One region of the Laceyella putida genome, then DNA from elsewhere that is predicted to be linked to it. Evidence: predicted binding sites of a transcription regulator. Region 1 holds the regulator's gene; each other region holds the start of a gene.
The links. The regulator Rex, encoded in region 1, represses fermentation and respiration genes when NADH is low (regulators of the CRP and FNR family bind a similar motif). The targets are predictions, from matches to a motif close to TTGTGAAATATTTCACAA.
Positions count from the first base shown of each region.

Region 2: the regulator Rex is predicted to act here: its motif matches at 6,396-6,413, upstream of ACFQNG_RS02665 (AtpZ/AtpI family protein).
Region 3: the regulator Rex is predicted to act here: its motif matches at 8,617-8,634, upstream of ACFQNG_RS11835 (ubiquinol oxidase subunit II).

Region 1 covers NZ_JBHTBW010000031.1:17,665-28,531, forward strand. The annotation lists gene groL (chaperonin GroEL) at 1-259, opposite strand, end outside; gene groES (co-chaperone GroES) at 328-612, opposite strand; gene ACFQNG_RS10605 (glycine zipper domain-containing protein) at 795-1,178, opposite strand; gene ACFQNG_RS10610 (hypothetical protein) at 1,156-1,548, opposite strand; gene ACFQNG_RS10615 (HAD-IC family P-type ATPase) at 1,696-6,456, shown strand; gene ACFQNG_RS10620 (hypothetical protein) at 6,483-6,737, shown strand; gene ACFQNG_RS10625 (hypothetical protein) at 6,759-7,004, shown strand; gene ACFQNG_RS10630 (hypothetical protein) at 7,180-7,548, opposite strand; gene tatC (twin-arginine translocase subunit TatC) at 7,680-8,441, opposite strand; gene ACFQNG_RS10640 (redox-sensing transcriptional repressor Rex) at 8,475-9,140, opposite strand; gene ACFQNG_RS10645 (5-formyltetrahydrofolate cyclo-ligase) at 9,229-9,801, opposite strand; gene ACFQNG_RS10650 (ABC-F family ATP-binding cassette domain-containing protein) at 9,952-10,867, shown strand, end outside.
Region 2 covers NZ_JBHTBW010000006.1:188,514-199,380, forward strand. The annotation lists gene atpD (F0F1 ATP synthase subunit beta) at 1-843, opposite strand, end outside; gene atpG (ATP synthase F1 subunit gamma) at 927-1,799, opposite strand; gene atpA (F0F1 ATP synthase subunit alpha) at 1,895-3,412, opposite strand; gene ACFQNG_RS02640 (F0F1 ATP synthase subunit delta) at 3,446-3,991, opposite strand; gene atpF (F0F1 ATP synthase subunit B) at 3,988-4,476, opposite strand; gene atpE (F0F1 ATP synthase subunit C) at 4,593-4,820, opposite strand; gene atpB (F0F1 ATP synthase subunit A) at 4,866-5,639, opposite strand; gene ACFQNG_RS02660 (ATP synthase subunit I) at 5,650-6,045, opposite strand; gene ACFQNG_RS02665 (AtpZ/AtpI family protein) at 6,053-6,268, opposite strand; gene upp (uracil phosphoribosyltransferase) at 6,568-7,197, opposite strand; gene ACFQNG_RS02675 (serine hydroxymethyltransferase) at 7,380-8,621, opposite strand; gene ACFQNG_RS02680 (TIGR01440 family protein) at 8,687-9,256, opposite strand; gene rpiB (ribose 5-phosphate isomerase B) at 9,253-9,702, opposite strand; gene ACFQNG_RS02690 (low molecular weight protein arginine phosphatase) at 9,770-10,417, opposite strand; gene ACFQNG_RS02695 (manganese efflux pump MntP) at 10,602-10,867, opposite strand, start outside.
Region 3 covers NZ_JBHTBW010000037.1:19,970-30,836, reverse strand. The annotation lists gene ACFQNG_RS11875 (YheC/YheD family protein) at 1-568, shown strand, start outside; gene hxlB (6-phospho-3-hexuloisomerase) at 750-1,298, opposite strand; gene hxlA (3-hexulose-6-phosphate synthase) at 1,291-1,950, opposite strand; gene ACFQNG_RS11860 (MFS transporter) at 1,947-3,230, opposite strand; gene ACFQNG_RS11855 (sugar kinase) at 3,237-4,193, opposite strand; gene ACFQNG_RS11850 (LacI family DNA-binding transcriptional regulator) at 4,272-5,303, opposite strand; gene ACFQNG_RS11845 (SDR family NAD(P)-dependent oxidoreductase) at 5,591-6,343, opposite strand; gene ACFQNG_RS11840 (acyl-CoA dehydrogenase family protein) at 6,444-8,162, opposite strand; gene ACFQNG_RS11835 (ubiquinol oxidase subunit II) at 8,746-9,768, shown strand; gene ACFQNG_RS11830 (cbb3-type cytochrome c oxidase subunit I) at 9,787-10,867, shown strand, end outside.

The DNA.
Region 1 (10,867 bases):
CATCCCCTGCCACATCGTTGGTTTTGGTTGCAACTTCTTTAACCAGTTGCGCACCCATGTTTTCAAAAGGATCTTCCAATTCGATTTCTTTTGCGATGGTCACCCCGTCATTGGTGATGAGCGGAGAACCGAATTTTCTTTCCAATACAACGTTGCGGCCTTTTGGTCCGATGGTCACTTTCACTGCGTTGGCCAGGGCATCCACCCCGCGCAGCATCGCACGACGAGCGTCTTCACTAAATTTGATATCTTTCGCCATGATCATTACGTCCCCTTTCCTATGTAGGGTATTGATTTATGTCAAAGCATCGCTTAGATGTTGTTTGATTACTCTACAACAGCGAGAATGTCGCTTTCGCGAAGGATGAGATATTCTTTCTCACCGTATTTCACTTCGGTGCCGGCGTATTTGGAGAAGATGACGAGGTCGCCCTCTTTTACCTCCAACGCGATACGATTTCCTTTCTCATCGATGCGGCCCGCACCGACAGCCACGATCCGCCCTTCTTGCGGCTTTTCTTTTGCGGTCTCTGGCAGCACGATCCCGCTGGCGGTTTTTTCTTCTTTCTCAACAGCTTCCAAAACGACACGATCACCCAATGGTTTGATCATTGTGATAACCCTCCTTCATATGAGGTGGTATGTGATAGTTTGGTGTTGTTAGCACTCATCTCGTTCGAGTGCTAACATCAATTATAATGATATTCATCTCGTTTTCATTTTTCAAGTATGTTGGCAAAAAAATTCCCAGCAAAAAAATAAGTCCACCTATCTCCATACTGTTACGCTCTTTCTCACTCTTTTATGCTTGTTTGATCGCCTTCCATGTTGTTGATCACGGACACATTCTCTGCCTTCACTTTGACAACGGGCTGGTTATAGACGATTTTCCCGGTGTGGTGACCCACATACCGACCCAACTGATCCCCCACAATTCCCCCGACAATCGAACCGATTGCCGTTCCTACACCCGGAAAGACCGCTGACCCCAGCATGGCGCCATATTCCACACCCATGGTGATCCCGACCGCGCTTGATACGTTTTCGGCCGTTTGCAGGGCGTATTCCTTCTTTTCCATCTTCCCTTTGCACAAGGCAACGGTGTCGCACACTTGGGTGACAAGTCCGCTGATCACTCCTGCCCAAAGTGCGCCGCTATTTTTCGTTACGATCTTCATGTTCATTTCCCTCCCTCTCATGATGATCCGGCGCCTGCGACTCTTTGTCCGCCGCCTCAAGCATGCCATGTTTCTCATCACTAACCTTGTGGTCTGTTTTCAAAACCGATGGTGATGGGAAGGCAGGAACGTCAGGCTCAGACACGGCACTTGTAAAATCAAACGCCATTTCTCCCTGTGCCATCGAAGGTTCGGCACGCTTCATCGTTTTTTTGAACTGATCTGTCACTTCCATTAAGGCGGCTGTTCCTTTCACTACCGCTTTGCGCACTGCATTTCGCACCGTTGGTGAACCGGCGAACAGCGCCACCCCAGCCACGGCAATCCAGCCCAGCGGCGATTTAACCGGCAACATTTTATTCCACTTCATGCTCATCCCTCCAACCTAATTCAACCTTTCTATGCACATTCTGTCCCAAGCTGGATGATTTATGTAAATCGATATAATGCCCTCCATACATATTTTGTACAAATCAAGACCAAATTACCTTTGTTATCTTTTGTGGGGTGATCGTAAATGAAACAGACAAAACAACGATACATCCGAATATTTCCTGGACATCTGCGAGCAGAAGTGGCCCATTTGCAGGACAATCCCACCGTGGCCCAAACGCTCGTGCGTGAACTGTCCACACTCGCAGGAGTTCAACAAATTAAACCCTGCATAACGACGGGTCGTGTGCTTATTCAATTTGATTGTAACCGCGTATCTGTGGAACAAATTTGCAATCAAATACAAACATTGGAGCAAACGTTGACTCCAACTTCGACCGGCCTGCCTCCTGCTTGTCATGTTTCAACCTCGGGGCGACAGGCACAGGCAGAAAAAGACATCCCTTCTGTCGAACCTGTCCTGTCTTCCCAAAAAGAAACAGTTGATAGCAAGGAGATTGAGACCCCAAAAAGATGCCCGGAACGGATAAACTCTCTCTCTTCTCTTATTGCCGGTTTGGATGAAGTGGCCGCCTCCCAGGAAGGGTCACTTCTGCCGATCTCGATTCCCGACTCTTTCCAACACCTTCTGGCGGAAGAACCCAATCCATCCACCCGACAGTTACCGCTTGGACTCGCCGTTACCCTGGGTGGCCTTGTTTTTTTGGGAGCCAAGCAGTGGCTGTTCGGCAAATCGGCAATTGCCCGTCATCCTGCTCTTTTCGCCTTATCCGGCATTTTGTCAGTGGTGACGGGCTATCCCTTTCTGCGCAAAGGCATTCGCGATTTAGGAAGCAAGCGCCATTGGAATGCGGACTTGATCCTGGGTACCGCTGCGCTGGGCCTGGGTTTGATGAGGGAAAACCTCCTCTCATTGGCTGGATTGGGCATTCTCCAATATGTGCACTGGAAGCGAGAACAGTCACTGGCGCATACCGGGGTTGATGATAGCGAGGCTTATCTTTCTCCGGAAATCAAGCGTTATGCCCAAAAGATGAGTAAGTGGGCTTTTCCGATCGCTGGAGCGAGTTGGGCCATCACCCGCGATCCGCTGGTTGGGTTAGCCGTGTTGTTGGCGATGAATCCGCGGCCAACGATCATGCCCACGATCGCCGCTTGGAAACAGGCCGAATCGGATCTCGCCGCGAACGGAGGAACACTTCCTGTTCACGGTAGCTTGGCCCAGTGTGCTCATGCGCAAACCGTACTGGTGGAAGATACTGCCCAGTTATTTGAAGCATCGGAACCGGGCTTGCGGATCCTGTCCCCCGCACAAGAAGAAGGGCGCCTATGGATGCTCGCCGCCTCCCTTGTGGCCAAAACCAAGCATCCCTGGCGGAAGGAAATGGAGGAACTCGCGCGACAAACCAAGCACACCACCCGCACGGCCTTTCATGTTCGGGAGGAAACAGACGGGATTTGCGGTGAAATTAACCAACAGACTTACTACTTGGGAACCTTGTCCTATATGCAAAAGCATCGCATCGCGATGGATCCCCTCTTGCTCAAGTGCAAACGGCTTCAAAAACAAGGGACGGAGCATGCGATCTTCGTGCGGAAAAAAGGAAACGATGTGGAGTGCCTTGGCATCCTGTACAAAGAAAATCATCCCCCCAGCCGCCAATTGCTCAGCCTGACAAAACATTTGCAACGGATGGGCCGCTCATTGGCGGTGTTGAATAACAGCTTGGGGATAGAAGCGCATGTCTTGGAACGGTTCCAAATTGATGCCACATGGCTCCTGTTGAACAAGCGGGAACAGTTGCAACAGCTTCTCCAATCTCAAAGCGAGCCAGTGCTGTTGGCACTCAACGATGTAACAGCCGATTGGACTGATCTCAACCTGCCATCGCCTATCATCACACAGGCCCAACTTAAAGGGTTGCCCGAGATGTTGGAAAAAGCCGACCATGTACAGCGACAAATCAATAAACAGTTTGCGGTGACGCGCTGGTTTAACCTCATCGGCGTCTGTCTGGCGATTCCGTTTAAAGTGAGTGCGATGATGGTCAATTTGTTGGCTGATGCCCTTTCGCTGATCTTTTTCGCCCGGGTCAAACCCGAATCCGCTTCACTTCCCTTTACCCCTGCGGCAGCGGAAGTTTCTGCGGCATTGGCAAAGGAAACGACGCCGCTTTCACCAACAGCATCCATCGATTGGCATGCGCTGAGCGTGGAAGAAGTGGTTAATTATTTTGGTGTAAACCCCAAATGGGGCTTGCATCCACAACAAGAGCAAGAGTATCGGCGGATGTATGGCAAAAATGCACTTCATCATCAAACCTCTCCCCCATGGTGGAAGTCGTATCTCGGTCAATTCAAAGAGTTCACCTCTCTTTTGTTGCTCGGCACCACACTGATTTCCTTTTTGACGGGAGACGCGTTCAATGGAGTGGCCATTCTGGCCGTACTGCTTGTGAACGCCGCAATCGGCACCATTCAGGAGCGCAAGGCGGAACAGGTGGTGGAAGCGTTAAATCAGTATCAGGCTCCTTCCTGCACCGTTTTGCGCGACGGCAAAGAGCAGGTAATCACTGGTGAAGAGGTGGTGCCCGGTGATTTGGTTTTACTGGAAGCGGGACATCGGGTCCCCGCCGATCTGCGTGTCATTGACAGCTGGAACGCCGAAGTGGACGAATCCATGCTGACCGGCGAATCGATACCTGTAGCCAAGCATTCCCAACCGCTTCCCGCATCGGCTCCGTTAGCCGAACGTGGAAACATGCTCTACAAAGGGACGGGTATTTCCCGTGGCCGGGCGATCGGGGTTGTGGTCGCCACAGGCATGGAAACGGAAATGGGCCACCTCATGTCGTTGATGAATGAAAGAAGCCAAGAAGCGACGCCTCTGCAACAAGAAGTCGCCTCCATCAGCAAAACCTTTGTTTTGGGTGCGCTGGGCATTGCCTTGGCCATCTTTGGTGTCGGTCTGTTAAGGGGTAACCCGATTCTACAGATGATTCCCGTCACCATTGCGCTTGCCGCCTCGGCCATTCCCGAAGGGCTTCCCGTGACGGTAACCATCGCCCTGAGTGCGGGCATATTCCGGATGGCCAAAAAACACACGCTGATCCGCAAGCTGTCCACATTGGAAACACTGGGCCGGGCAACGGTGATCTGCACAGACAAAACCGGCACGCTCACCAAAAATGAAATGACCGTCAGAAAGGCGGCCACGCTCTCCCATACGTGGGACGTAACGGGAGAAGGGTATCAACCACAAGGGGAGTTGGTAAGCGAGACATCCCATTCACCCGAGGCGGAAGCGGATTTGTCCAAATTGGTGCAGGTCGCAACCCTCTGCAACAATACCCAGTTAATTGAACAAGATGGCACTTGGACGATTCAAGGCGACCCAACGGAAGGTGCCTTACTCACTTTTGCTCACAAGACGGGCGTCTCCATTGGTGATCCCACTTGTTGGCGCCGTGAACATGAAATCCCGTTTGATTCGGAAACGGCGAAGATGAGCGTGGTGTGTCGCGAAGCCGACAAAAAGCAAGACAAACTCTGTTATGTGCTGACCAAAGGTTCGATTGAGTCGGTATTAAAGCAATGTGCGTTTGCGCAAATCAATGGCCAGGTTGTTCCACTTACAGAACAGCATAAGCAGCGGATCGCCAAGCTGAACGAAGCATGGGCCCAGGACTCCTTGCGGGTATTGGCCTTCAGCTATCGCCCAATCGATTGGGATGGAAATCGAGATGGGATTGAGAACGATTCCATTTTTGTCGGTCTCGTCGGCATGATCGATCCGCCCAAACCGGGAATTGACTTGGACATTCAGCAGGCCATTCAGTTGGGCGCACGCCCCGTGATGATTACAGGCGACCATCCAACAACGGCCTATGCCATCGCCAAAGAGATTGGACTGAGTGAAGAACCGCTCATCATGACAGGCAATGAGTTGGACCGGCTCACCGATGAAGAGCTTAAGGAACGGATCGGCCACATCTCCGTCTTCGCCCGCGTCACGCCTGAGCATAAATTGCGGATTGTGCAGATGTACCAACACTTGGGGCATATTGTGGCCATGACGGGGGACGGCATCAACGATACGCCGGCCATCAAGCAAGCCAATGTCGGTATCGCCATGGGGCAAACCGGGACGGAAGTCACCAAAGAAACCGCTGATATGGTGTTGGAAAAGGATGATTTCGGCTCGATCGTTGAAGGAATCAAAGAAGGGAGAACCATTGTCTCCAACATCCGGCAAGCGTTAGGCTGCCTCTTAACCGGGAATCTGGCGGAAATTCTCGTCACAGGCATTTCTGTCATTACCGGACTCCCACTGCCGCTCATCCCCATCCAAATTTTGTTGATGAATTTGCTGACAGATGCCCTTCCGGCCATGGTATTGGCCATGAACCCAGATGGCAAGAATCAGAAGCGGGAGCTGGGGCGCATTGCAGACCGCTCGCTGTACGCGAAAGTCCTCCTGAGTGGGACGTTGTTGGGAGTTGGCTCTTTGGGCTTGTTTATTGGCAGCTTGGCCAGCGGAATCCCGTTGCCGATAGCGCAAACCATCGCTTTCTCTGCTTTGGTGGTCGGTCAACTGGTGCAAACCTTCTTCTGGCGCAATCAACAATCCGACCACGCAGGAGGATGGATGAAAGACCGGTTCCTGCTTGGCTCGATGGCCGTTTCAGCTTTGGCTTTACTCAGTGCCGTCTATCTGCCTCCGCTGCAAGCATTTTTCCACACCGCTCCATTGACGATGTCACACTGGGGCAAAATCTTACTGATGACTTTGGGAGTCGCGGGGATATCAAAGATCCTTTACCCCTTTCTTAATCGGCCAGCTTCCCCGGCTGGCCCCCCTATCCTTCAATCACTCGCTGCTTAAGCAAGCACGTACGGGAGGTGTTCATATTGAAATCGCAAGCTGAAAAGTGGATTGTTGCCGCGGCATTGGCCGTGGCCTTACCCACACTGTTGCCCATCTTCAAAAAAACGGCTGGCCCGTTGATCAACCAGGGTAGCCAATGGATCAAACACACGGGGAAACAGGCCAAAATCCTGTCAGTCAAACTAAGGCATGAATTGGAAGACATTTGGTTGGAAGCGCAGGTGGAACGCATGCAGAAAAACCGGAGCAGAAAATCCTCCAGCCAACTCTATATATAACCGAAGGGAGTCACACCTGACATGGAATCGCAAGCAACGATTGAACAACACTTAAAGCAAGCGTTTTACCATCTGACCACGGCGGTGAACCAAAGCCTGCAGCAAGTGATGCAAAACGAGGATGCCAAACAACGCCTGGGCGCCATGTGGGAAGCGTTCCTCGTGCAATTTTTTGATTATGTGAAAAAACAAGGGAAAATAAACAACCTCGATATGCTCGGTTGGATTCCCAAGACGAAACTGACCAAACTATTTCTATTTAAGTAAACACCGCCCCGCCAGCGGTGTTTTTTTGCCCATTTTTTATGGGCCAATTGCATCATTGCGGCAATAATAATCTGAATATTAAGAAACAAACAGCCGGAACAAAACAAAATACCTCCTTCTCTTCCCTGGCGGGAATGAGAAGGAGGCGCCTTCAATGGAATAAAAAATGGTTTGCTCACTCATGCTCGCGCTTGGGTCGCTCCGGTTGGCTGCCGAATAAGTTCTCATCCATCAAGTTGCCCATATCCCCCATGCCAGGAGTCAACGGAATATTCTTGTCATCCGTTTGCCCGCGATTCTCTGTCGGTTTCCCATTTTGTGCCTTTGGCTTCCGTTTCAAGAATTTCGTCAAATCGATATACTGCCCCATCTGTTCCTTCGTTTGCGCCGCCAGGTTGGACATGGTGACCACCATTCCCTGCTCCTGCGATTTGGCCAACAGGCGGCGGATGGAGGGGGCCAGCAAATAAACCAGTATGCCGATGACCACCAGCCACAAGAGCATGCTACCAGCCCCGCCGCGTTCTTTTCTCCAGTAATTCATGACAAAACCTCCAACATGTTGTCCTCATGTTGAAGTTTGCCCCAAACAACAAAGGTTATGTAAAAAAAGCCGTTGCCGCAGGTGACATCCGGACAAGTCGAGATGGTTCCCGCTCGGCAAACGGCAATTTTTCAAGCCCTGGTTTGGCTCGCTTCCATTTCCTGCTCGGCCTCTTCCCGTTCCATCTTCTTCGCCAGCCATACCGACAACCAGATGCTGATCTCATACAGCACGATCAGTGGAATGGCCACCAAGATATTGCTGGCAAAATCGGGCGGCGTGATGACCGCCGCGATCACCACCATGATGAAGTAGGCATATCGTCTCATCTTCACCAACAACTGAGGGGTGACAAGCCGGATGCGGGTCAGGAACAGGATGATGATCGGAAGCTCGAAAAAAGCACCCAGCGGCAAAATCACGCCAAACAAGAAACTGAAGGTATCCTTCACATTAAATAAGGTGCCCAATTGCATCTGCTTGCTGATCCCCAACAAAAACTCAAGCAGATAAGGAACAATGACAAAATAACCAAACGCAATCCCGAGCAGGAACAACCCAACAGCGACCGGGATGTACAAGAGCGCCGCCCGTTGCTCCCGCGGATGCAGTCCCGGACGGACAAATTGCCAGACATGGTACAAGAGGATGGGTAACGTAATGATGAAGGCCAGCAAAAAAGAGATGTTCATATAAATGCGCAAGCCATCGGTGGGGCCCATGGTATTCAGCTCTTCTTTCGGGATCAGGTCATTCTTGATGTATCCGAATATCTCCATGGAAAACGAAAAGCTCACCACCAAGGCGATGACATAAAACAGCAAACACCAAATGATTCTGCGACGCAACTCACCCAAGTGGTCAGACAGCGGCTGCAACTCATCATTCTTCATCTCAAGACGACTCCCTTGACATAAGATTGCGGGTTACTCTTTCACATCAGGCAGTTCAATGTTCTCTTCATCCGGGAAATTTTTCAGGAAATAAATCAAGGTCTGCAACTCAATCGTCAAATCGATATTATGGATCCGCACTTTGGGCGGCGCGATCAACCGGGCCGGCGTAAAGTTGAGGATCCCGCGAATGCCCGCTTCGAATAAGAAATCGGCCGTCGCTTGGGCCACATTGACCGGAACCGTCAAAATGGCCACTTCCACATTGTGCAACGCGATCACTTCTTGGAGCCGGTCCATCGAATAGACGGGAATCCCGTCGATGTCGGATCCCACTTTGCCCGGATCTTGATCAAACCCGGCCACAATCTTGGTATTATGACTACGATAAAAATTATACCGCAATAAAGCCGTTCCGAGGTTTCCCACACCGATCAAAACAACGTTGGTCACCTCGTCTTGCTTCAAAAAGTCGCGCAAAAACTGGAGCAGATACGTCACATTATAGCCATATCCTTTTTTCCCAAGTTCACCGAGATAAGAGAAGTCCCTCCGGATCGTCGCCGGATCAATCTGCAACGCGTCACTCAAATCGGATGAGGAGACGCGCTGTTTCCCGATCGCGTGCAATTTCTCCAAATATCGATAATACAAAGGCAAACGTTTGGCTGTCACCTGAGGAATCTTTTGTTCAGCCATCTTGTTCCCCTACACCTCCATATTGTGAACTTCCGAACAAAGAGCATGCATGTCCAATCATACCACAAATCATTCATACTTTAAAAAACTATTTCACAAACGACACCACTTGCTGCGAACTGACCAACAGATGAAGGGGTTGGTCATGCGCTTCGGGATAGACCGTCGGCACAATCTGCTCGGGATAAGCCACGCCGATGCGCCAAGCCTTCAGCGGCTGGGCAAACAACCGGTCATAATAGCCTCCGCCATAACCCAACCGGTAACCTTGCAGGTCAAAAGCCACCCCCGGCACAATCACGGCTTCCAGCTCCTCTCCCGCAACGAAGCGCTCCTTGATCGCCGGAGGCTCCAGGATGCCATAGGCTCCCACTTCACAATCGCACAAGGAGTCCACCCGATATCCCCGAAGCTGGCGGCTTGCCCGATCCACTCTGGGCAAGACCACTTGCTTTCCCAGTTGAATAGCTGTCTCCATCGCTTTCCGCACATCCACTTCATTTCGAAATGGCATGTAAAAACAGATCGTGGTAGACTGTTGAAAAACAGGATGTTCAATCAAGTTTCGACAAATTTCTTCTGAACTTTCTTGCATATATTCGGGAGCCAGCCGGTTTCTGCGCTCCAGCTGTCGCTTGCGTAACATTTCTTTGTTGGACATGAGTGCTTCATCCTTCAATTTTATGTTAATCCTCATTATTTTACCAGAAAACATTTCTTCCCGTTCTCCAAAACTTGGCCTCGAACTGATTTGCTCTCACTCCGCGTCTCCATTACACTGGAAAGTGAACGAATGAACGAGGTGACATCCATGCTATTACAAGCTAAACATATCGATAAATCTTTTGGTGGAACCACTGTACTTGAAGATATCCATTTGCAGGTGAACGATCATGAACGTGTTGGACTGATCGGGCCCAATGGCGCAGGCAAATCCACCCTGCTCAAAATCGTGATCGGTGAAACCACCCCGGATCGCGGAGAAATCCAGTTGGCCAAAAAAGCACGCCTGGGTTATCTCGCGCAAAACACTGGCTTACACTCCGAAGAAACCATCTGGAACGAGCTCTTGTCTGTCTTCACCGATCTGTTGGATCTGGAAAAACAGCTGCGCGCCTTGGAACAAGAAATGGGAATGGAACGGGTTTACTCGGATGCCGAGCGCTATCAGAAAACCATAGAACGCTATGCCCAATTGCAGGAAGAATTTGAAGAGAGGGGCGGTTACGCGTTTGAAGCCCGGATTCGCGGCGCATTGCATGGGTTGGGTCTGGGTGGTTTCGACTGGAAGCATACCCGTGTCAATGAGCTGAGCGGAGGGCAAAAAACCCGCATGGCCTTGGCCAAGATGTTATTGGAAGAACCGGACTTGCTCATTTTGGACGAACCGACCAACTATCTCGATATGCAGGCGGTGGCTTGGCTGGAACAAACCTTGAGCAACTACAACGGTTCGCTCCTCATCGTCTCGCACGACCGGTATTTTCTCGACCGCCTGGTCACCGTGATCTATGAATTGGAGCATCACCACCTCACCCGTTATGTGGGGAATTACAGCAAGTACGTGCAATTGAAAGAAGAAAAAAGGCAACTTGATCTCAAACGCTATGAACAGCAACAAGCGGAAATCAAGAAAATGGAAGACTTCATCCAAAAGAACATTTCGCGCGCCTCAACCACCAAACGGGCGCAAAGCCGACGCAAAGCCCTGGAAAAAATGGAGCGCT
Region 2 (10,867 bases), on a different contig from region 1:
CAATTGACCCATTTCCGTTGCCAAGGTCGGTTGGTAACCCACCGCGGACGGCATACGGCCCAACAGCGCGGATACCTCGGAACCGGCTTGGGTAAAGCGGAAGATGTTGTCGATGAACAAGAGCACGTCTTGCCCTTCGCTGTCACGGAAGTGTTCAGCCATGGTCAAACCAGTCAAGGCCACACGCATACGTGCACCCGGTGGCTCGTTCATCTGACCGAATACCATGACCGTTTTGTTGATAACGCCGGAGTCGCTCATCTCATGATACAAGTCGTTCCCCTCACGGGTACGCTCGCCTACTCCCGCGAATACGGAGAGACCGCCGTGCTCTTGGGCAACGTTGTTGATCAGCTCTTGGATGAGTACGGTTTTACCTACACCCGCACCACCGAACAGACCGATCTTGCCCCCCTTGGCATACGGGCAGAGCAAGTCTACGACTTTAATACCGGTTTCCAGCATTTCTGCCTGGGTGGATTGTTCTTCAAAGCTTGGTGCCGGACGGTGAATGGGCAGAAACTCTTCCGCATTCACTGGGCCCGCTTCGTCGATCGGTTCACCCAATACGTTGAATACGCGTCCCAATGCCGGACGACCAACCGGAACGCTGATGGGTTTACCCGTGTCAACGGCTTCCATGCCGCGAACCAACCCGTCGGTGGAAGCCATCGCTACCGCGCGAACAATATTGTCACCCAAGTGAACAGAGGCTTCCAACACCAGTTCACTTCCATCGTTACGCTTAACTTTAATCGCGTTATAAATCTCAGGCAAATGGCCGCTTTCGAATTGCACGTCTACTACCGGACCCATTACCTGAAGCACACGTCCAGTGCTCATCTCGTTCCCTCCTTAAACTGCATTTGCATCTATCAAAACAGGATCATCCCGCTATCTTTGCTTCAATCAAGCATGAGTCCGTACTATTCCAGTGCCGCCGCGCCGCCGACGATCTCCGCAATTTCTTGCGTGATGGCCGCTTGCCGCGCCCGGTTGAATTGCAGCTTCAATGCTTCAATCATTTCCGTCGCGTTGTCGGTCGCATTGCTCATCGCGTTCATCCGAGCCGCGTGTTCACTCGCTTTTCCATCTAAAAGAGCGCTATAGATAAGTGCTTCTGCATAACGTGGAAGCAGAGTGGACAACACTTCTTCTTGGGATGGTTCATACTCGTAAACCGTTCTGCCAGTTTGGCCGGACTCCGCCAAGTCGTCTCCCGCCAGCGGCAATATGCGTTTTTCCGTCGGACGCTGAACCACTGGGTTGACAAACTCATTGTATAACAGGTAAAGCTCATCAAACTTCTCTTCCGCATAAAAGCGAACAGCTTGCTCCGAGATCTCTTTCACATCCGCAAACGTTGGCGAATCTGACAGGCCCGTCACTTCATTGATGACAGGGTAATTGCGCTTTTTAAGGAAATCGCGTCCTTTCCGTCCAATCACAAAGATGACATACTCCTCTTTGCTTTGGTGGCGCTCTTTCAGACTGGAGAGCAACTTGCGGAGCAAGTTACCGTTATACCCACCAGCTTGGCCGCGATCAGAGGTGATAATCAAATAGCCCGTTTTCTTAATTGGACGGGAAACGAGCATCGGGTGCTTGGAGCCCGTCGTGCCTTGAGCGATGTTCACGATCACATCACGCAGCTTTTCCGCATATGGACGGGCCGCCTGCGCTTGTTCTTGCGCGCGGCGCAGTTTGGCTGCGGACACCAGTTTCAGCGCCTTGGTTGTCTTCCTGATATCCTCTTTCGATTTAATGCTCCGCTTAATATCCCGCATCGATTGCCCCATGTGTTCACCGCCTTTCTGTTGCCGAACATTCGTCGGAGCCGCCGGCCCGCTGCCGCATGAGCGGCTCAAACGAGTGTCAGTAGTGGAAACTTAACTTACTTGTTGGTTGCGACAAAACCTTTTTTGAACTCATTGATCGCTTCGAGCAGTTTCTTCTCATTGTCTTCCTTCATCACTTTGTTCTCAGCGATGCTTTCGAGTACGTCTTTGTTGTTCGCGTCTAGGAAGGCATGGAATTCCGCTTCAAAACGACGAACATCTTCAACCGCGATGTCATCCAAATGGCCTTTGGTCACCAAATACAGGGACACCACTTGCTTCTCAACGGCAAGGGGTTGATGCTCGTCTTGCTTCAGAATCTCAACAACGCGCTTCCCGCGCTCCAATTTCGCCGTGGTCGCTTTGTCCAGATCGGAACCGAACTGGGCAAACGCCGCCAATTCATAGTACTGGGACAGGTCCAGACGCAAGGTTCCCGCCACTTTGCTCATCGCTTTGATTTGCGCCGCACCACCCACACGGGAAACGGAGGTACCCACGTTAACCGCTGGACGCACACCAGAGTGGAACAAGCTGGACTCCAAGAAGATTTGGCCGTCGGTGATGGAGATCACGTTGGTTGGGATATAAGCGGAGATGTCACCCGCTTGGGTTTCGATAAACGGCAGGGCCGTCAACGACCCGCCACCGCGCGCATCCGACAATTTGGCCGCACGCTCCAACAAGCGGGAGTGCAGGTAGAATACATCCCCCGGATACGCTTCGCGGCCTGGCGGACGACGGAGCAACAGGGACAGCTCGCGATAAGCGGCCGCTTGTTTGGACAAGTCATCATATACGCAGAGAACGTGACCGCCGTTGTACATGAAGTGCTCACCCATCGCACAACCCGCATATGGGGCCAAGAAGAGGAGCGGTGCCGGGTCAGACGCACTCGCCACGACAACGATGGTGTATTCAAGCGCGCCAAAGCGACGCAGTTTCTCTACCACTTGCGCTACGGTGGATGCCTTTTGACCGATCGCTACATAGACGCAGACCATGTCTTTGCCTTTTTGGTTGATGATCGTATCGAGCGCGACCGTGGTTTTACCCGTTTGACGATCGCCAATGATCAACTCGCGCTGGCCGCGACCGATTGGCACCATGGAGTCGATCGCTTTGATCCCGGTTTGCAAAGGCTCATGCACCGATTTACGGTCAATCACGCCAGGTGCTTGCGACTCAACCGGGCGGAATTCTGTGGTTTCGATAGGACCTTTGCCGTCCAATGGCTGTCCGAGCGGGTTGACAACACGACCCAAGAGGGCTTTCCCCACTGGCACTTCCATCAGGCGACCCGTGCGTTTTACTTGGTCTCCTTCGCGAATGTCTTGGTATGGGCCCAGGATAACGATACCCACATGGTTTTCTTCCAAGTTCAGCACCATACCCATCACACCATTGCTGAACTCAACCAGCTCACCAGCCATGGCGTTATGCAGGCCGTGTGCGCGGGCGATACCGTCCCCGACTTGGATCACGGTACCTACGTCGGTCACTTCGACTTCGGCGCGGTAATTTTTGATCTGCTCTTTAATGAGGGAGCTGATCTCTTCCGGTTTAATGCTCATAATGGTTCACCCCAATCTTTCCATCTGTATGTTCTATCCGATTCTGCTTTGCTTCAGCCGATCTTGAAAGCGGGCCAACTTTGTCTTTAAGCTTCCGTCATATAAGCGGTCGCCCACTCGCACGATCACGCCGCCCAAGATGTCGGAATCCACTTTTTCGGTAATTTGAATCTTTTTGCCGATGATGGGTTCAAACGTTTTGACGATCTCCGCCTTATTCTCATCGGTGAGCGGGAAGGCCGTGGTGACGACCGCCTCCGCGATTCCTCTCGTTTCGTTGGCCAGGTGTTTGTATTCGGCTGCCACTTCTGGGATGATGCCTTCACGGCGGCGGTCAGCCAACACATACAAGAAGTTCTTCGTGTATTCGTTCACATCAGCAAACAGCTTGTCAAACACCTCTTGCTTTTGCGCGGCGGTGGTGGAGGGATGGCCTACCCACATCGCCAGCTCAGGGGAAGCGGCAAACGTAGCCGCCACTTTTTGCAGATCTTGCTCTACGCGATCCAAGCATTTCTTTTCCGCGGCGACCTCAAACAATGCTTTTGCGTATCGCTTTGCGACAACCGATCCGCTCATTGCACTCTTCCTACCTGCTCGAGATAGCTTTCCACCAGCTCAGCTTGCCCTTTTCCATCCAGTTCTTTTTCGATCAGCTTGGATGCGAGCTGAACGGACAGGGCACCCACTTCACTACGCAGGCTGGCAAGCGCTTTTTCTTTCTCGCGTTCGATTTCATTGGTCGCCTCTTTGATCATGCGCTCCGCGCGCTCTTGCGCTTTGGCGATGATCTCTTCCGCTTCACGGTCTTTTTGCGCTTTGGCGCGATCGATGATCTCTTTCGCTTCTTTGCGCGCTTTCTCCAGCGCCTCACGTTGCTCTTCGATGAGCTCTTCCGCTTCTTTGCGGCTCTTCTCGGCAGCCTTGATCTGGCCTTCGATGTGCTCTTGGCGTTGCTGCATGGTGTTCAGCATCGGACGAAGAGCGTACTTGGAAACAAGAAGCATTAATACGATGAATGCGACAAGCTGAAACAGCATCGTACCGATTTCAATTTGCAACAAACCCGTTCACTCCCTTCGATCTTATGGGATTCTATCCAATCCGGTAGGTTGGTTTCAAGCAGAAGGGGACGGGGAAATGAGTGGTTATCCCCGTCCTGAGTTGTTTTGTCCTAAACTTACTTCAAGATTCCCAGAACTGCCATGATGCCGAATGCAACGGAGATGATTGGCAGGGCCTCTACGAGCGCGATACCGATAAAGGTTTGACCGAACAACAGGCCACGGGCTTCCGGTTGGCGAGCCACGCCTTCCAGATAACGGCCAAACACCAACGCGTTACCAATACCCCCTGCGATTGCGGCAAAAGCGAGCATAATTGCACCAGCTAAGATAGTCAAATCCATTTTCATTTCCTCCTTGGAATTTAATTGATTCTTTTTAAGATAGTTTTAGTGATCGGAAGACAGTTTCATCGACATATAAACCATTGCCAATACGGTAAACACATAAGCTTGGATGGCTCCCACAAAGACGGAGTAGCCCAACCAGACGATGAGAGGGGCTCCTGTTAAGAGGACAGACCCTTTCAACAGCACTGCAATCAAAATCTCACCGGCGAAGATGTTCGCCCATAGACGCATGCCGTGCGTCACCGGCTTGGCGATCTCATCGATCACGTGCAACGGGAACATCCAGGCGAATGGTTGGAAATAGTGGGACGCATACTTCTTAGGTGACCTTTTGATGCCGAGGAAGTGGGCCACAATGGTGATGGCAAAAGCCATTGCCAGGGTAACGTTGATGTCAGCGGTCGGCGATTTCCACCATGCGTAGGCATTGTGCTCTCCCTCACCGCCTCCATGATGCGCGTTGGCTTCAATGCCAAGCGCGGGCATCGGATGATGGTGTTCTGTCACCACGTTAAACATGAGTCCGAGTTGGTTGGCGATAAAAATAAACAAAAAGAGCGAAAATGCAAAGCCATAAAAGCGTTCGCGTGTTTTGGCCCCTTCGATGTTGGACCGGACGATCCCCTGCGTAAACTCAACGATCATCTCGACCAAGTTTTGCATGCCGGTCGGAACCAGGGCCAAGCGCCGCGTCGCAAGCATGGTGATGAGCAAAACCAAGATGCAAGTGATGGTCGTCATGATCATGACGGTCACATCAAACTGAATCTTCAGGCCAGCTAGCTCAAACGCCAGTTTTGGTGTTTTCTCCATGTCTCCAGCTTCACCCCTTTCTCGATTTGGTAGCAAGGCGCCTTGCTTCCCAAAATTCTAGTAGAATGATGAGTATATAGCATATTGGCAACCCCACGACAATCGTGCGGACATCAAAGTGCATGGGATATTTGAAAGCGACGAGTATCGCAAGGGCAACCATGAGATAACGATTGATCATGCCTGTTCCTCTTTGTTTGGTAGAGCCTGTCGCCACGGTAAACTCCCCTGCCAAACGCACTTTGCGCGCCATATACAAGATGTTGTACAAGCTGACCAGCAAGCCGAGGCCCGTGCCAGCGACCATTTTCTTATATGGGGTAAGGTACCAAAGGACTAAGAGTAACGCGAGGAATCCGGCAGTGAGGATCACCACTCGTCGGCGAATGGTATGCAATGGATCCATGAGGAGTTCATTCCTTCACAAATGCTTTTAGAGTGAAAAAAGCAGTGATAAAACCGCTTCCAAGCCCAACCAACACACCGATGAGGAGCATCCATGGTTTGGTGTTCCACATCGCGTCCAGCTTGTTTCCCACCCATGCTCCGCCAACAGTCAACAGCACAATCTCTGTGCCAATCGAACTAATCATCCCAGCGATGCGCCACAAGTTCGAGTCGTTTTTCATGAAAAACCCCCAAATGAAGGAAGGATTTCAGAAAAGGGTTGGCGGTTTCCAGTTGCTTGGAATCCATTCGGAGAATCTTAGGAAAACTTCCCTTTCCCCTGCCTATAGTAACGAAGCCATATCCTTTTTGTCAACGTTTTCCCAAAAACAGTTGTGACAAAATCGTCATTTTTAAATAATAGTGTAGTTTATGCTGTTTTTTAAGGATCCTCGGCACTTTTCCTCATTTAAACTTACCATGTTCTTGTTGCTATATAATAGTAAGTTATGATGGGTGACCTTGTCGCCGCCCTTATTAATTATTTGGTGCCAAAAAGTCGATCTCCTGCATCTCCCAACCCTGGAATGATATAACTTTTTTCATCCAGCTTCTCATCCACGGCCGCCACATAAATGTCCACATCAGGATGGTCTTTTTGCACGCGCTCCACGCCTTCCGGTGCGGCGATCAAACACATCAACTTGATCTGTTTCGCGCCCATTTCCTTCAAGATCCGAATCCCGGCCGATGCCGATCCCCCCGTCGCCAGCATGGGATCGATGACGATTAACTCCCGCTCGCCGATATCGGATGGCATTTTGGAATAATACTGCACTGGCTCAAGCGTTTCCGGATCACGGTACAAGCCGAGGTGTCCCACTTTGGCCGCCGGGATCAACTTCAAGATGCCGTCCACCATTCCCAGGCCCGCGCGCAAGATCGGCACCAGCCCCAACTTTTTCCCTTCCAGCACCTTGCACTTCGCTTTGGCCACCGGCGTTTCCACTTCCACTTCCCTGAGCGGCATGTCTCTTGTGATCTCGTAGGCCATCAACGCGGCTACTTCATCCACCAGTTCCCTGAATTCTTTGGTTCCCGTATTTTTGTCGCGGATAAAGGTCAGCTTGTGCTGAATGAGTGGATGATCAAATACATAAACATTCCCCATGATCGTACCCTTCTTTCTATCTAGAATGATTTCACTGTTTGTTCCCATGATAGTTAACCATAAGGTCCCCCTGCGAGACAACCTTTTCTTCCACCATTATTGCCATATGTTGGACGGAATTTTCCGCGCACCCGAAAAAAGCCTCGAGAGAGCGGCTGGCTCCCGAGGCTGGCAAGTCTTGTTTATTTGTTCGGATACAACGGGTACACGCCTGTCAGTTTGGCCACACGTTGTTTCGCTTCTTCGTGCGCCGCCGGATCTTCCGGGTTTTTCAGGGTCAAGGCAATGATATTCGCGATCTCTTCCATCGCCTCCACCCCCATGCCCCGGCTGGTTACCGCCGCTGTCCCAATGCGGATCCCGCTGGTGACAAACGGTTTCTCCGGATCGAATGGAATGGCGTTTTTGTTGCAGGTAATTCCCACTTCATCCAGGAGATGTTCCGCTTTTTTTCCGGTCAGGCCCAGATTACGGACATCGATGAGGATCAAGTGGTTATCCGTGCCGTCGGAAATCAGGGTGAGGCCATGCCCTTTGAGCGACTCGGCCAAACGTTTGGCATTGTCCACAATCGCTTGGGAATAAGCCTTGAACTCATCGCCCAGCGCTTCACCCAAAGCAACGGCTTTCGCCGCGATCACATGCATGAGCGGACCGCCTTGCACGCCAGGGAAAATCGATTTGTCGATCGCCTTGGCATATTCTTCTTTACAAAGAATCATGCCGCCGCGCGGACCACGCAGCGTCTTATGGGTGGTGGTTGTCACAAAATCAGCGTACGGCACAGGGTTCGGATGATGACCCGTCGCCACGAGACCGGCGATATGGGCCATATCCACCATCAAGTAAGCCCCCACTTCGTCGGCAATCTCTCTGAAACGGGCGAAGTCGATTTCGCGCGGATAGGCACTTGCTCCCGCCACGATCAGCTTCGGTTTGTGCTCAAGCGCCATTTGGCGCACTTCTTCATAGTTGATGCGGTGCGTTTCCTTATCCACCCCATAGGCAACGAAGTGATACAGCTGACCGGAGAAGTTCACCGGACTCCCGTGAGTCAAGTGCCCCCCATGGGCCAGGTTCATTCCCAATACCGTATCGCCCGGTTTCAACACGGCAAAGTACACGGCCATGTTGGCTTGTGCCCCGGAGTGCGGTTGCACATTGGCATGCTCGGCGCCAAACAACGCTTTCGCCCGGTCGCGCGCGAGATCTTCCACCACATCCACATACTCGCAGCCGCCGTAGTAGCGCTTGGCTGGATAACCTTCCGCATATTTGTTGGTCAATACGGTCCCCATCGCTTCCATCACCGCTTCGGAAACGAAATTTTCAGAAGCGATCAACTCGATTTTCTCTCTTTGGCGACGCAATTCTTGGGCAATCGCTTCAGCCACTTGTGGGTCTTTCAGCTTTAACTGTTCCATTTCAACCTGCCCCCTCAACTAAAAACTTAACATTCCACCCTTTATTTTAACAGATCCTTCGTGTTTTAAGGAGACTCTTTTTCAATTTCCAACACATATACGGCTCGTGCCCCGCCAATGAGCTTCGGACGTGTTTTCGCCATCGTCACATGGGCGCGCCCAACCGTTTTCCGCTTTGGACGGACGGGCACGGCGACGGGTTTCAAATGCATGCCGATGAGCGTGTCACCGATGTCAACACCCGCATCAGCTTGAATGGTTTCGACCAGCACCGCATCCGCCAAATGGCGAAAGGCATAGGATGCCATCGCTCCACCCGCATGACGAACGGGCACGGCCGCCACTTCAAGCCAACCAAACCGCTCCGCCGTCTCCCGTTCGACGACCAACGCCCGGTTCAAGTGTTCGCAGCACTGAAAGGCCAAGTGAAAGCCCGTCTCCTCTTGCACTTCCTTTATTCCGGCAAACAAAGCGGCCGCAATCTCATCACTGCCTTGCGAGCCAATCCGCCTGCCGGCTACTTCGCTCGTGCTTACCCCAAAGACCACCACATGCTTGTCCGTTAAGTGCGTTTCAGCCAACAAATCGTACAGGACTTGCTTCACTTCCGTGGAGAGTTCCAGAGTCCCGTTCACGAAATTTGACACCCTTCCAAGTCATGAATCTTTTGGACGCGACGCGCGTGACGGTCTCCTTGAAATTCGGAAGTGAGCCATACACGAACAATTGAACGGGCCAGATCGGGGCCAACCACCCGTTCCCCGAGCGCAAGAATATTGGCATTGTTATGCTCGCGGCTCATCCGGGCGGAGAACTCATCGCTGACCACCGCGCAGCGAATCCCTTTCACCTTGTTCGCCGCGATGGACATGCCGATGCCGGTTCCGCAGATTAAAATGCCCAGGTCAACCTCCCCACGCGCCACTTTTTCCGCGACGGGGCGCGCGTAGTCGGGATAATCGACGGAGGTGTCACAGTCGCATCCCACATCGTCATAAGGAATCTTCATCTCGTCCAACAAATCCTTGATCTCTTGTTTTAACCGCAGTCCGCCATGATCAGAGCCAAGTAATACACGCATGTGTTTTTCCTCCTTTTCGAACGTCCACCCCTAGTATAGCTTATGCCACTCTTCCGGCGAACACCGATTATTCCTTCCATCTCGCCACAATCGCTTGAATCGCTTTCTCGATCTCCCGCGCGCATTGGCGATATTGCTCCACCGATCCCCCGAACGGGTCGACAATGTCTTGGCTTCTCGCCACGCGCTCCAGCTCCCGCAACAATTGCTGTTCTTTGGCCAAGAGGGGACCGATCTCGTTCTGCCAAGCTTCTTCCGCTTCTTTGGGCCAAGGTTCGTCCGCTTTAAGGGAATAGCGCCCCTGGATCTCCGCCCGTTTGCTCTCCATCTCCGCATATAACTGATCCAAGTCTTGATAAGCCGCCACCTGATTTGCATCAAGCGAAGCGTACTCTTTCAATGTAAAGATCTTGTCCACGCTTTCCGGGAAATCATGGATGATATAAGCTTTATGGTTTGCCGTCATCGTGAAGATCACATCAGCCCAATCCACCAGTTCCCGTCGCAGAAGGGCGGAAGCATGCCGGTGTTCAATCCCCTTTTCCCCCAATACCTGTGTCGCTTGGTTGGAAGCCGAGGCCCCATCCACCGCCGAGATGCCAGCCGATTTCACTTCGACATCCAATCCCTCCCGTTCGGCCAATTGCCGCAACAGGGCTTCAGCCATCGGACTTCGACATGTATTTCCGGTACAAACAAACAACACCTTTCGCACATCCGTTCACCTCGTTTCACCTGTTCTTAAGTATCAGTTGAACAGATGGTTGATATACATCAGATCCGTCGCCAAGATATGATCCCCGCCGCAACCAAGACAGATATATAATCTTATTTTAAATAACAATAAACATCCTTATCATCTACTTTACTCAAAGGAAGAATTTGGAGCAATAGGAACATTACATCATGAATTTGCTGCCCAAGTAAAGAAGGATCACCCCGCCGATCACCTCGCCATACGCGCCAATCCAATCCCCCATGAATCTTCCCAAGACAAGCCCTGTCCCCGTCATGGCGAAACTGAATAAGCCGAACAACAACAATGCAAGCCATATATCCACATCAAACAGGCCCAAGCTCAGTCCGGCTGACAACGAATCCAAACTCACACTGATCGAAAAGAGCAAAATCCCGCCCCATGAATAAATCCGGGGCCGCTTCCCCT
Region 3 (10,867 bases), on a different contig from region 1:
CAAGCAACCAGACGGCCACTATCTCCTTCGCTCGCGCGACACCAAAGAGACATACGCCTTTAAGGATCTGACCCCATTGCACCGGCGCATCCGACACATCAAAATGAAACGCCCATACCTTATTCAACAAGGCATCGTCAGCCAAACCCCTGCAGGCAAGATGGTAGATATTCGTGTTCACCTCGTCCACTTGGAACATGCATGGACAACAGCGGCCATGGCAGCTCGCATCGCTCCCACCAAAAACGTCGTCACCAATCGGAGCAGCGGTGGCAAACCCATTTATCTCGGCGAACTGTTGAAATCGCATTTAGCTTACACAACCACCCAAGCGGAACGGAAAAAAGCGGAGTTGTCCAACTTAGCGACCCGTGCCGTGCAACTGATCAGCGCGAAACATCCCTCCTATTCAGAATTCGGAGTGGATATTGGAATCGACAAAAACGGAAAATTGTGGATTTATGAGGTGAACATCAAACCGAGCCTCCGCATGTTTAAACAATTAAACCACCCCCTTTACAGTCACCTCTTAAGTTTTCGCAAACACACGGGGAGGGCCTTCGTGTGACCCTCCCCGCGTGTGACAAAACCATAAACGCAACCCGCGTATTCATACAGTTAATAATCAACATGATGAGCAGATCGATCAAAGAGAATCCATGTTCTTCCGGAATATCCCGACAACCATTTCTTCGTCCTCCCTTTTGAGACCTTGTTCTTGTGTCAAATCGCGCATGTTGATCATCGTCTTATTCCAAGTTGGAATGCTTGGCCAAAGCCTCCCGGTGATCCACTGCATGAAGATTGGCGAAGCATAAGCAAATCGCATCAAACAGGATATGGGCGCATTGATCAAACAAGGAACCGAGCGGCTGGACACTCGCCGGTTCCCCTTCACGGCGATATTTGGTCGCGGCGGGAATATGCAGGATATCGGTTGCCGCTGAAGCCAATTCGGAGTGGGGATCCGTTGTCACGGCAAGGACGGGGCAACCAAGCTCCCTGGCTTTTTGCGCGCTCAACAGCACACTTTTGGTTGTGCCTGACCCGGAAACGGCGAAAAGCACATCTCCGGTTGCAAGGGAAGGCGTAATCGTCTCTCCCACGACGTAAACCGTCATCCCCAGGTGCATCAGGCGCATTGCCAGGGATTTGGCAATCAATCCGGAACGCCCTTCACCCACAACAAAGATCCGTTTTCCGGACCGCAACACAGCGACGGCATGGTCAATGCTCGGTTTGTTTACTTTTTGGAGCACTGCGTGCATTTCATTCAATATGATATCCAACTCATTCATGACGACTTTCTCCTTTGCATGAGATGACGAATTCTTTGATCGTGCGGGCAGCCACCACCGGATCAAACGCTTTTGTAATCGCGGAGCCGATAATGAGAATATCGGGTCTGATTGGAATGAGGGCCGGCAGTGAATCCAGATTGATTCCGCCCGCCAACGCGATTTTCTGCTCCAATCCGCCGAACCTCTTCACAATGGAATGGAGTTGATCCGCTGACGGTTGTTGTTTGCCCATTTCCTGCTGGTCCTTGCTCACATGAGCGCAGAAAATGGCCTCTTTATATTGGATTAAGGCTTTCCATTGTGTCTCAGTTGTGTGAAGGAGATCGATCATCACCTGTCTTCCGTGTCTGCCGCCCATTTCCACACAGGTTTCAATGGTGGCCGGGGAAGAAGTCCCCATCACAGTGGCCGCATCGGCACCGGCTGAGAAGCACATGTCAAATTCGTACGCCGCGTTATCAACCGTTTTCACATCAGCGACGATGAACTTGTCCGGAAACCTGGAGCGGAATGCCCTTACGCTTTCCATGCCGAATTCTTTGATGAGAGACGTGCCCACTTCAATCCAATCCACATAAAAATCAACTTGTTCAGCCATGTGAATCGCTTCCGTAATGGTCATTCGATCGAGAGCCAATTGTATTTTCATGAGATGTTCACCTTTTCTTGGGATCGGGGATGTTCTGTTGCGGTCGTCTTAACCGCCACAGTTAACATGACGGAAATGACGAGTGAGCCGGCCATAAAGATATAAGAAGTGCTTGGACCGCCGGTTAAGGCGTTCAAATAGCCAACCACATAGGAACCAACAAAGGACCCCAACGCTCCCATACTGTTGATTAGCGCCATAGCTCCACCGGCGACATTGCGCGGCAAAATCTCGGGAACAATGGCAAAAAACGGTCCGTAAGGCGCATACATCGCTCCGCCCGCGATAACAAGCAACACGAAGGACAACCAGAAATTTGCATCCCCAAGCGCATAAGAACCATAAAAGGCGATCGCGCCCACCAACAAAAACGGCCAAACGAAAATTTTCCGCTTTAATGTGCGGTCCGAAAAATGGGATGCCACCAACATCAAGATCACCGCCAAGATATAAGGAACCGAGGCGAGCCATCCCGTAGCGACAATGCCGAAGCTGGAGGCGGACTTAAGAATCGATGGCAACCATAAAACGAAACCATACACACCGACGCTCCAGAAAAAATATTGCAATGAAAGCAGGATCACTTTGCCGGTTTTAAACGCTTCCCAGTAGTTTTTCACCGGTTTCATCACCTGTTGTTCCCGGTGCAAAGTGTCAGTGAGGTCTTGTTTTTCTTGATCGCTTAACCACTTGGCCTCTTTGGGTTGATCATCAACCCATTTCCACCAGAGAAACGCCCAGATCACGGCGGGCAAACCTTCGATGATAAACATCCAACGCCAGTCAAACGCTTCCACCAAATAGCCTGAAACGACCGACATCCAGAGAACGGTTACGGGGTTTCCCAAGATCAAAAACGTATTCGCCCGGGAGCGTTCCTCTTTTGTGAACCAGTGGCTGAGAAAGACCAGCATGGCCGGCATCACAACACTCTCAACAACCCCCAGCAAAAAGCGCACCACTAAGAGCCCGGTGACACTTGACAGCAGACCCGTGGCCGTTGCAAGCAAGCCCCATAGGATCAAAGACCAAAAAACCAGTTTTTTGGCGCTTTTTTTCTCGGCATAATGGGCACCGGGAATCTGAAAAAAGAAATAACCCAGAAAAAATAAGGCCCCGATTAATGATGACACACTTTCAGTGATGTGCAAATCTTTGGCCATTCCCGCAGCCGCCCCAAATCCATAATTGGCCCGATCGAGGTAAGCCAAACTATACGTTACAAAAACAATGGGAATCAACCTAAGCCAACGGTTTCCAGCCAACACGCGTTTTCCCACGTCCATTCACTCCCTTAGGCCATTTTCATCGATAAAGGTTGTTAATCGGTCCCGCGTTGGCAAGCCGTCCATATCACCCGGTGACATCACGGCCAGCGCACCAATCGCATTTCCTTGTGTGACCGCCTCCGAAATGGGAACACCATCCAACAGCCCGCTGATGAGCCCGACGGCAAATCCGTCCCCCGCGCCCACCGTATCAACCACTTGTTTTACCGAAAATCCCGGGATGACGTTTTCTTCTGTTGCGGTTCTGTAATAAGCGCCTTTAGATCCCAACTTGATCGCGACCAGCTTCACCCCCTTGTCAAGATAGAAAGCGGCGATATCCCTTGGCGCTGAATAGCCGGTTAAAATCTGTCCCTCCTCTATTCCCGGTAAAACCCAGTCAGCTTGGAAAGCAAGCGAATTGATGACGCGGATCATTTCGTCTCTGCTGGTCCACAATTGGGGACGCAAATTGGGGTCGAACGAAATCGAACGCTGAACCGATTTCATCACCGCCAATGCATATTCAGCAAACTCGCTCATTGTGCCGGATAAGGCGGGGGGAATGCCCGTCATATGAAAATGGCGCGCCGAGGTAAAATACTCGGAATCAAAATCATCGACGCTGAGCTTGCTTGCCGCTGAACCCCTGCGATAATACTCCACCCGGGGGTCACCGGAAGTCACTTTCGCTTTGATCTGAAAACCGGTCGGATATTGATGATCCACAACCACTCTGGTTATATCTACCTTTTCGCTCAGCAATGTTTCGCGAATATAGTGGCCGAAGGCGTCATTCCCCACTTTGCTCACCCAACCGACCCGGTAACCGAGCCTGGCAAGGCCGATCGCCACGTTCGTCTCAGCCCCGGCCAAATGGCGGGTAAAATGTTCCACTTGGTGAAGTTCACCCACTTGATCAGCGACAAATAAAGCCATGGCTTCACCGAAAGTAACCGCATCCAATCCGTTCATTCCAACTCCCTCTCTTCTCGTCGCCGTTATGAAACCGTTCCCATTTTACGTTGAAAAAAACTCGCCCCGGTAAGCCGACTACTTTACTGGCGGAGTAGACCCCCGGACGATTAATTTTCCTGCAAAAGCGATATTTTGCGCTGGCGAATCATCTCCGTCCAAACGCTGAAATATGCGTTCCATCGCAGTAACGCCAATTTGATAGGTGGGCTGGGCGATGGTGGTGATCCCGGGAGCGATGAGTGGCGCCCATTCAAAGTCATCAAAGCCCATCACAGCCAAATCTTCTGGAATGCTTAGCTTTTTCAATTGCAAAGAGCGGATCAGCTTGAGCATCACTACACCATTTGCCGCAAAAATCGCCCGCTTGCGTCCTTCCGTTCGCTTTAAAAAAGAATCCAGCGCATCATTTAATTGCTCCGGTGATTGAAGATCCACCTCATACAAATGATGATCCGGATAACCGCATTGATTCAACACACGGGCAAACACGGCGGCGCGCTCTTGCCGGGAGCTGACTCCCGCCAGGGGTTCACTGAAGAATGCGACTTGCCCATATCCTTGATGAAGGATAAAATGAACCGCTTCGCCGGTCGCTTGTTCATTATCCAGACCAATGGTATCAAAACCCAGCTCCGGCACTTTCCTGTCTACCAGAACCACGGGAATCCGATCATTGGCCAGCTCCCGCAAAAATTCGTTGTTGTGGCCGGTGGTATTGATCAACAAGCCATCGATGCGATGGGACTGCAACATAAAGATGTAATCGCGTTCCTTGGCCGGATCGTTATCCGTGTTGCAAACCATGAGGCTGTAACCCTTTTTCTTGCAGACATCTTCTGCCCCCCTGAGAATGGCTGTTGAAAAAGGGTTGGTAATGTCAGCAACGACCATGCCAATGAGATAACTGCGATCCCCTTTTAATCCTCTCGCCATCTGATTCGGCCGATAATTAAGCTGTTGGATCGCCTTTTCGATCCGATGTTTGGTGTTCTCCGACAAGACGTGATACTGACCGCTCAAATACCGGGAAACGGTTGTTTTTGATACACCGGCAACCCGGGCCACATCAATGATTGTCACTCGTTCAGTCTGCTTTTTTTTCGCCATCTTTTTTGTTGCAACCTTTTCGACTCATTTTATGAGAACGGTTTTTGAAAACGGTTCCATATCTAAAAATTAACACAAATCCAGAGGGAAGTCCAGGGTCATCTCCCACCCACAGGCTCAGAAACGATCCAACTGGTCTTTTGGAATAGTGAAAAAATATTTGGCGTACAAGTTACGTCAAGCCGGGATAATCCGGATGTCGTGGATGAAGCCAAGACCCCCCCGCCTCTAAGCGATTGCGTTGGCGGGTGAGGTTCATACCTGCCATGATAGTCATTCAATCAATTTCATTTCTCATAGATCATCCTTCTCGTCATGCCGCCATCAATCGTTAAATGAGTCCCGGTGACAAAACTATTCTTGGGATCGGTGAAGTATAAACAGGCTTGCGCAATATCTTCCGGCCTTCCCACCCTCATCGCGGGATGCTGCTGGTGGTCTTCCGGCCGGAGTTTGCTGTAATCCCCTGTTTCGATCCATCCGGGACAAATCGCGTTAACGGTGATGCGGTCCGGCCCCAATGAAACCGCGAGGGCATGGGTCAGGGAGAGAATGCCCCCTTTGGACGCGGCATAAGCCTCTGAATTGGGCTCCGACATGAGGGCGCGCGTCGAGGAGATGTTCACAATGGAACCTCCACCATGGGTTCTCATGATTTTAGCCGCTTCCCTTGCACAAAGGAACGTACCCCGCAAATTGGTATCCACAACATCGTCCCATTCTTCAACGGTCAGATCGTAAGGGGATTTGGTCACGCCAAGTCCCGCGTTATTAATCAGGATATCAATCCGGCCCAGTGTTTTCGCTATTTCTCCGAATGCGTTACGAATCTCTTCGGGCTTTCTTAAGTCAAGAACGTGTAAATGCGCTTCGCAACCGGCAGATTGAAGCCGGTCACCGGTGTGTTGCAATCCGATTGCGTCTTTGTCGATACCGACGACCTTTGCTCCCTCTTTCGCATAAGTCATCGCAAGGGTGCGGCCAATCCCTCCCCCCGCCCCCGTTATGATAGCCACTTTTCCATCATAAGTCCGCATCATGCACAGCCTCCTCACCATGTGAAAACCGGAAATTTTCAGTCCAAATCCATTCATTTATTTGGGGATAAGAAAAGACCACGTGTTGTGGTCTTTGCCTGTATCATTTAGTATAGCAAACGGCTTGATCATATAAATCGATCGCCGGAAAGTTATTTTTCCCTATGCCGTACACTTCGGGACGATAAGTGCGCTGGATGGCGTATTGCGCCAGTTTTGCCAATCGATCCGATCCATGTTCCCGGATAGAGTATTGTGCCTCTTCCAAGAGATGGGCACAGCAATAAAGATCAACCAATTCATTTAATAACAGACGGGCATAAGCATTTTGCTCCACAGGATTGGCTGTCAAAACGGAACGGATATGTTCATTCACATCGGCGCTTTGCTTCCGGAGCAGCTCAACCTCCGCTTGCAAGCTTGGAAGCGTGACCTTTGCCAAGATCGATTCAATATCATGCAACAGTGCGCTTTTTTCCCCACGGTTCCCCTTTGCTTCTTTTGAGAGGATCTTGACGACTTCCAAGACCATGATATTGGATGTTCCTTCCCAGACCGTATTCACTTGCGCATCCCGCAGCAACCGGGGGGTTACATACTCTTCAATATAGCCGTTGCCGCCATGCAGTTCCAATGCTTCCTTGGCATGTTTCACCGCATGTTCACTAGCACGGTATTTGGACATCGCCAGCAGCAGCCTGAGCAAGATCACATTCTCTTCCGTCTCTTCACCTTTTGTGTGCACACGATCAAACATCAGCATCATCTGTGCGATTAAGGCCCAAGTCAACTCAATATCAACAATCATATCAAGAAGCGTTTGCCGCACCATGGGATATTCTGTGATTGCACGGCCAAACGCTTGTCTTTTTGATGCGTAGATCGTTGCTTCTAAAAATGCCCGCCTTGATATGCCCAGGGCGCCTGTGGCGGTACACATGCGGGAAACATTCAACGCTTCGGCCATATATCGGAATCCTTGATTCTCTTCACCAATCAGGAACCCCACTGCCTGATCCAAGATCAACTCCCCACTGGCCACAGCTCTCACACCCAACTTATCTTTTAAGCGCCGAATGGAAATGCGGTTTTTCTCGCCATTTTCCAAACGATTCGGCAGCAAAAACAAACTGAGTCCCTTCGTTCCCGGTTGATCGCCGGTACGCGCCAAGGCGATGGACACTCCGGCATCACAGTTGCTGGCAAACCATTTCTCTCCCGTTAAAAGATAATGGCGGCCATTTTTCACCGCTTTCGTTCCTGTCGCACCCACATCGGAGCCACCCTGAATTTCCGTTAAAAAAGTGGCCCCCTGCATCACCGTTTGCCGTTCCATGCTGGCCAAGCGGGTCAAATACTGTCGTTTTTGCGTCTCGCTTCCAAACTTCTCCAAAACGAAAGCAACCGACATCGTTAACGCGACAGGACATGTAAAGCCCGTTTCCGCTTCAGACATCAGCATATGCATCAGTTGTGTATAAAAGAAAGGAATCTTTTCCGGAACATCCTCACGATACCTCCAGCCAACCACTCCCATTTCAAAACAATCGCCCACCGTTGTCAAATAACCTTCGTTGTACCAAATCTCATTGATTTCTTTTCCCTCTCTGTCATAACGGATCAGTTTTGGAGCACCATCACGATCGGTATAATTTGCCCGTTGATTCATCGGGCCTGCGGCATAGGCACCCAAATGAATCAACCGCTCTTCACCCCACTCTGTCAAATGGGGCAAGTATCGATGGAAATAATGTTTCATCGTGAAATCGCTCTCAAACCAATTGACATCCGTTCCATCCCTGACATTTTGATCATCCAACATGACTGGCCCTCCCTATGAATGAACAATCATTCTCCTTGAAATAAAGAATTTATATGTTTAATGTAAATATTCTATTTATAAAATCACCATTCCTTTGCCAGATGGATTTAGTTAATTAATTAAGATACTGACACACACTTCCTCTAACCTTTTCACATGAGCGGAGCCCAGCGGAAATGGGTGGGGACAACGATCACCTGAGGAATCCCACATCGTTTCGTATCATGTCATTCATGAAGACTTATGAACATTTTGTGATAGCAAATGTGATAAATTTATGAACTCATCGTATATGTGATATTAATCACATGCAGATTTAGTATTAATGCGATATAATCACACTGATCTCGCTTTATATTAATAACTTTATCTGTTGAATACTCTGATTTTCTTTAATAAAGAGATGGTGCGAGGCGAAGTGACAAAAGCTGTCAATCTACACACTCCGTTGTATATGTGATTTTTCTCACAAATCGATTTTTGACATAAAGCAATCATTCGCTTCGTTCCCTTCCTTTATGCAAATATCGCCATCCTGAATCACTCAGGTTACTTCCTTTTCTGAGAGGAGAGATGAAACAAAGTGAACAAACACACGCTGCTGAAATCAGGGAAATTTTCTCTGATGGTTGCCATCACGGCACTGTTGTTATCGGGATGTGACAGCCGATATCTCGTGCTTAATCCGCAAGGTCCGGTCGCTCATGAAGAATATCGCCTAATTGTGCTTTCCGCGATCTTGTGCGCCGTTGTCGTCATCCCTGTTCTGGCCATTCTGGTATATATTATATACCGCTACCGGGATAAACCCGGAAACACGGCACCCTATACGCCAGATTGGGACGACAGCAAAACGCTGGAAATCATTTGGTGGGGAATCCCCGTGATCATTATCGCCATCCTTGGCTTTTACACGGCAAAATCCACATACGCCTTGGTGAAGCCGCCCGTAACCAATGCCAAACCCATAACCATTCAAGTCACTTCTCTTGATTGGAAATGGCTGTTCCAATACCCCGACCAAAAGATCGCCACCGTCAACTATGTTGAAATCCCGGCGGGAGTACCTGTTCAGTTTGAATTGACATCTGATGCGCCGATGAACTCGTTTTGGGTGCCTGAATTGGGAGGGCAAGAATACACAATGCCCGGGATGGCGATGAGACTTTGGCTGCAAGCGGACAAGCCGGGAACGTATTTTGGGTCCGGCGCCAACTTTACCGGCAAAGGGTTCGCCCATATGAGGTTCCAAGTGATCGCTAAACCGCAATCGGAATTTGAAGCTTGGGCCAAACAAATCAAAGAGACAGCGCCGGCCTTGACGAAAGACGGATACCAAAAATTGACACAAAAAGGCTTGGCCGACAAGATGTCCTTCTCATCTTACCCACCGGGGCTCTTCAATGAAGTCATCGATAAAAACGGTGGGAAATACATGAGACATCACATGAAAAACAGTCATGGTTCCGAAACCGAAACGGATCATTCGAAGATGGATCATTCGGAGATGGATCATTCGGAGATGGATCATTCGGAGATGGATCATTCGGAGATGGATCATTCCGAGATGGACATGTCGCATACGGACGCGCATATGTCCAAATGACGGAAGGGAGAAGGAAAGATGCTGGATAAAATCAAAGACTTCGCTTCCCATTTTTTCGTGACCGGCGAACCGATGATTTACGCCGCGGATGTGTTGATTGCCTTATCGATCTTAACGGTTGTGTTCGTCCTCACCTATTACAAAAAATGGGGCTGGTTATGGCGCGAATGGTTGACAACCGTCGACCACAAAAAAATCGGGATCATGTACTTGATCGCCTCGTTGCTCATGTTATTCAGGGGTGGGGTTGACGCCCTGTTAATGCGTTTGCAGTTGGCATTGCCAAATATGCACATTTTGCATGCCCAACATTACAATGAGATTTTCACCACCCATGGAACCATCATGATTTTGTTTATGGCCATGCCATTCATGTTTGCTTTGTTTAATATCGTCGTTCCGTTGCAAATCGGGGCGCGGGACGTCGCCTATCCTTTCTTGAATGCGGTAAGCTTTTGGTTGTTTGCCTTTGGGGCCGCGCTCTTTAACATTTCCTTTGTGATCGGTGGCTCCCCGGATGCCGGTTGGCTCAGTTACCCGCCGTTGTCCGAGCTTTCAGGCAGTCCGGGGCCCGGGCAAAACTTCTATATTTGGGGGATTCAGATTTCCGGGATCGGCAGCTTGGCAACGGGAATCAACTTTATCGTGACGATTTTGAAAATGCGCGCCCCCGGCATGAAGTTAATGCAGATGCCCCTGTTTACTTGGTCAACTCTCGCCAGCTGCATCTCGATCATTTTTGCCTTCCCCGTGTTGACCGTTACGCTTGCGCTCTTATTTGTTGACCGTTTCTTCGGCGCCCACTTTTTCACCATGTTGGGCGGCGGTAACCCGATGATGTATGTCAACTTGATTTGGATGTGGGGGCATCCCGAAGTGTATATCGTCGTCCTTCCGGCATTCGGGATTTTTTCGGAAATTGTGAGCACCTTTTCGAAAAAGAAAATCTTTGGATACAAATCGATGGTGTTTTCCATGATGATCATCAGCATCCTGGCCTTTTTCACATGGGTTCACCACTTCTTCACGATGGGTGCCGGCGCTGATGTCAATACTTTCTTCGCGATTACGACCATGGCTATCGGGATTCCGACAGGCG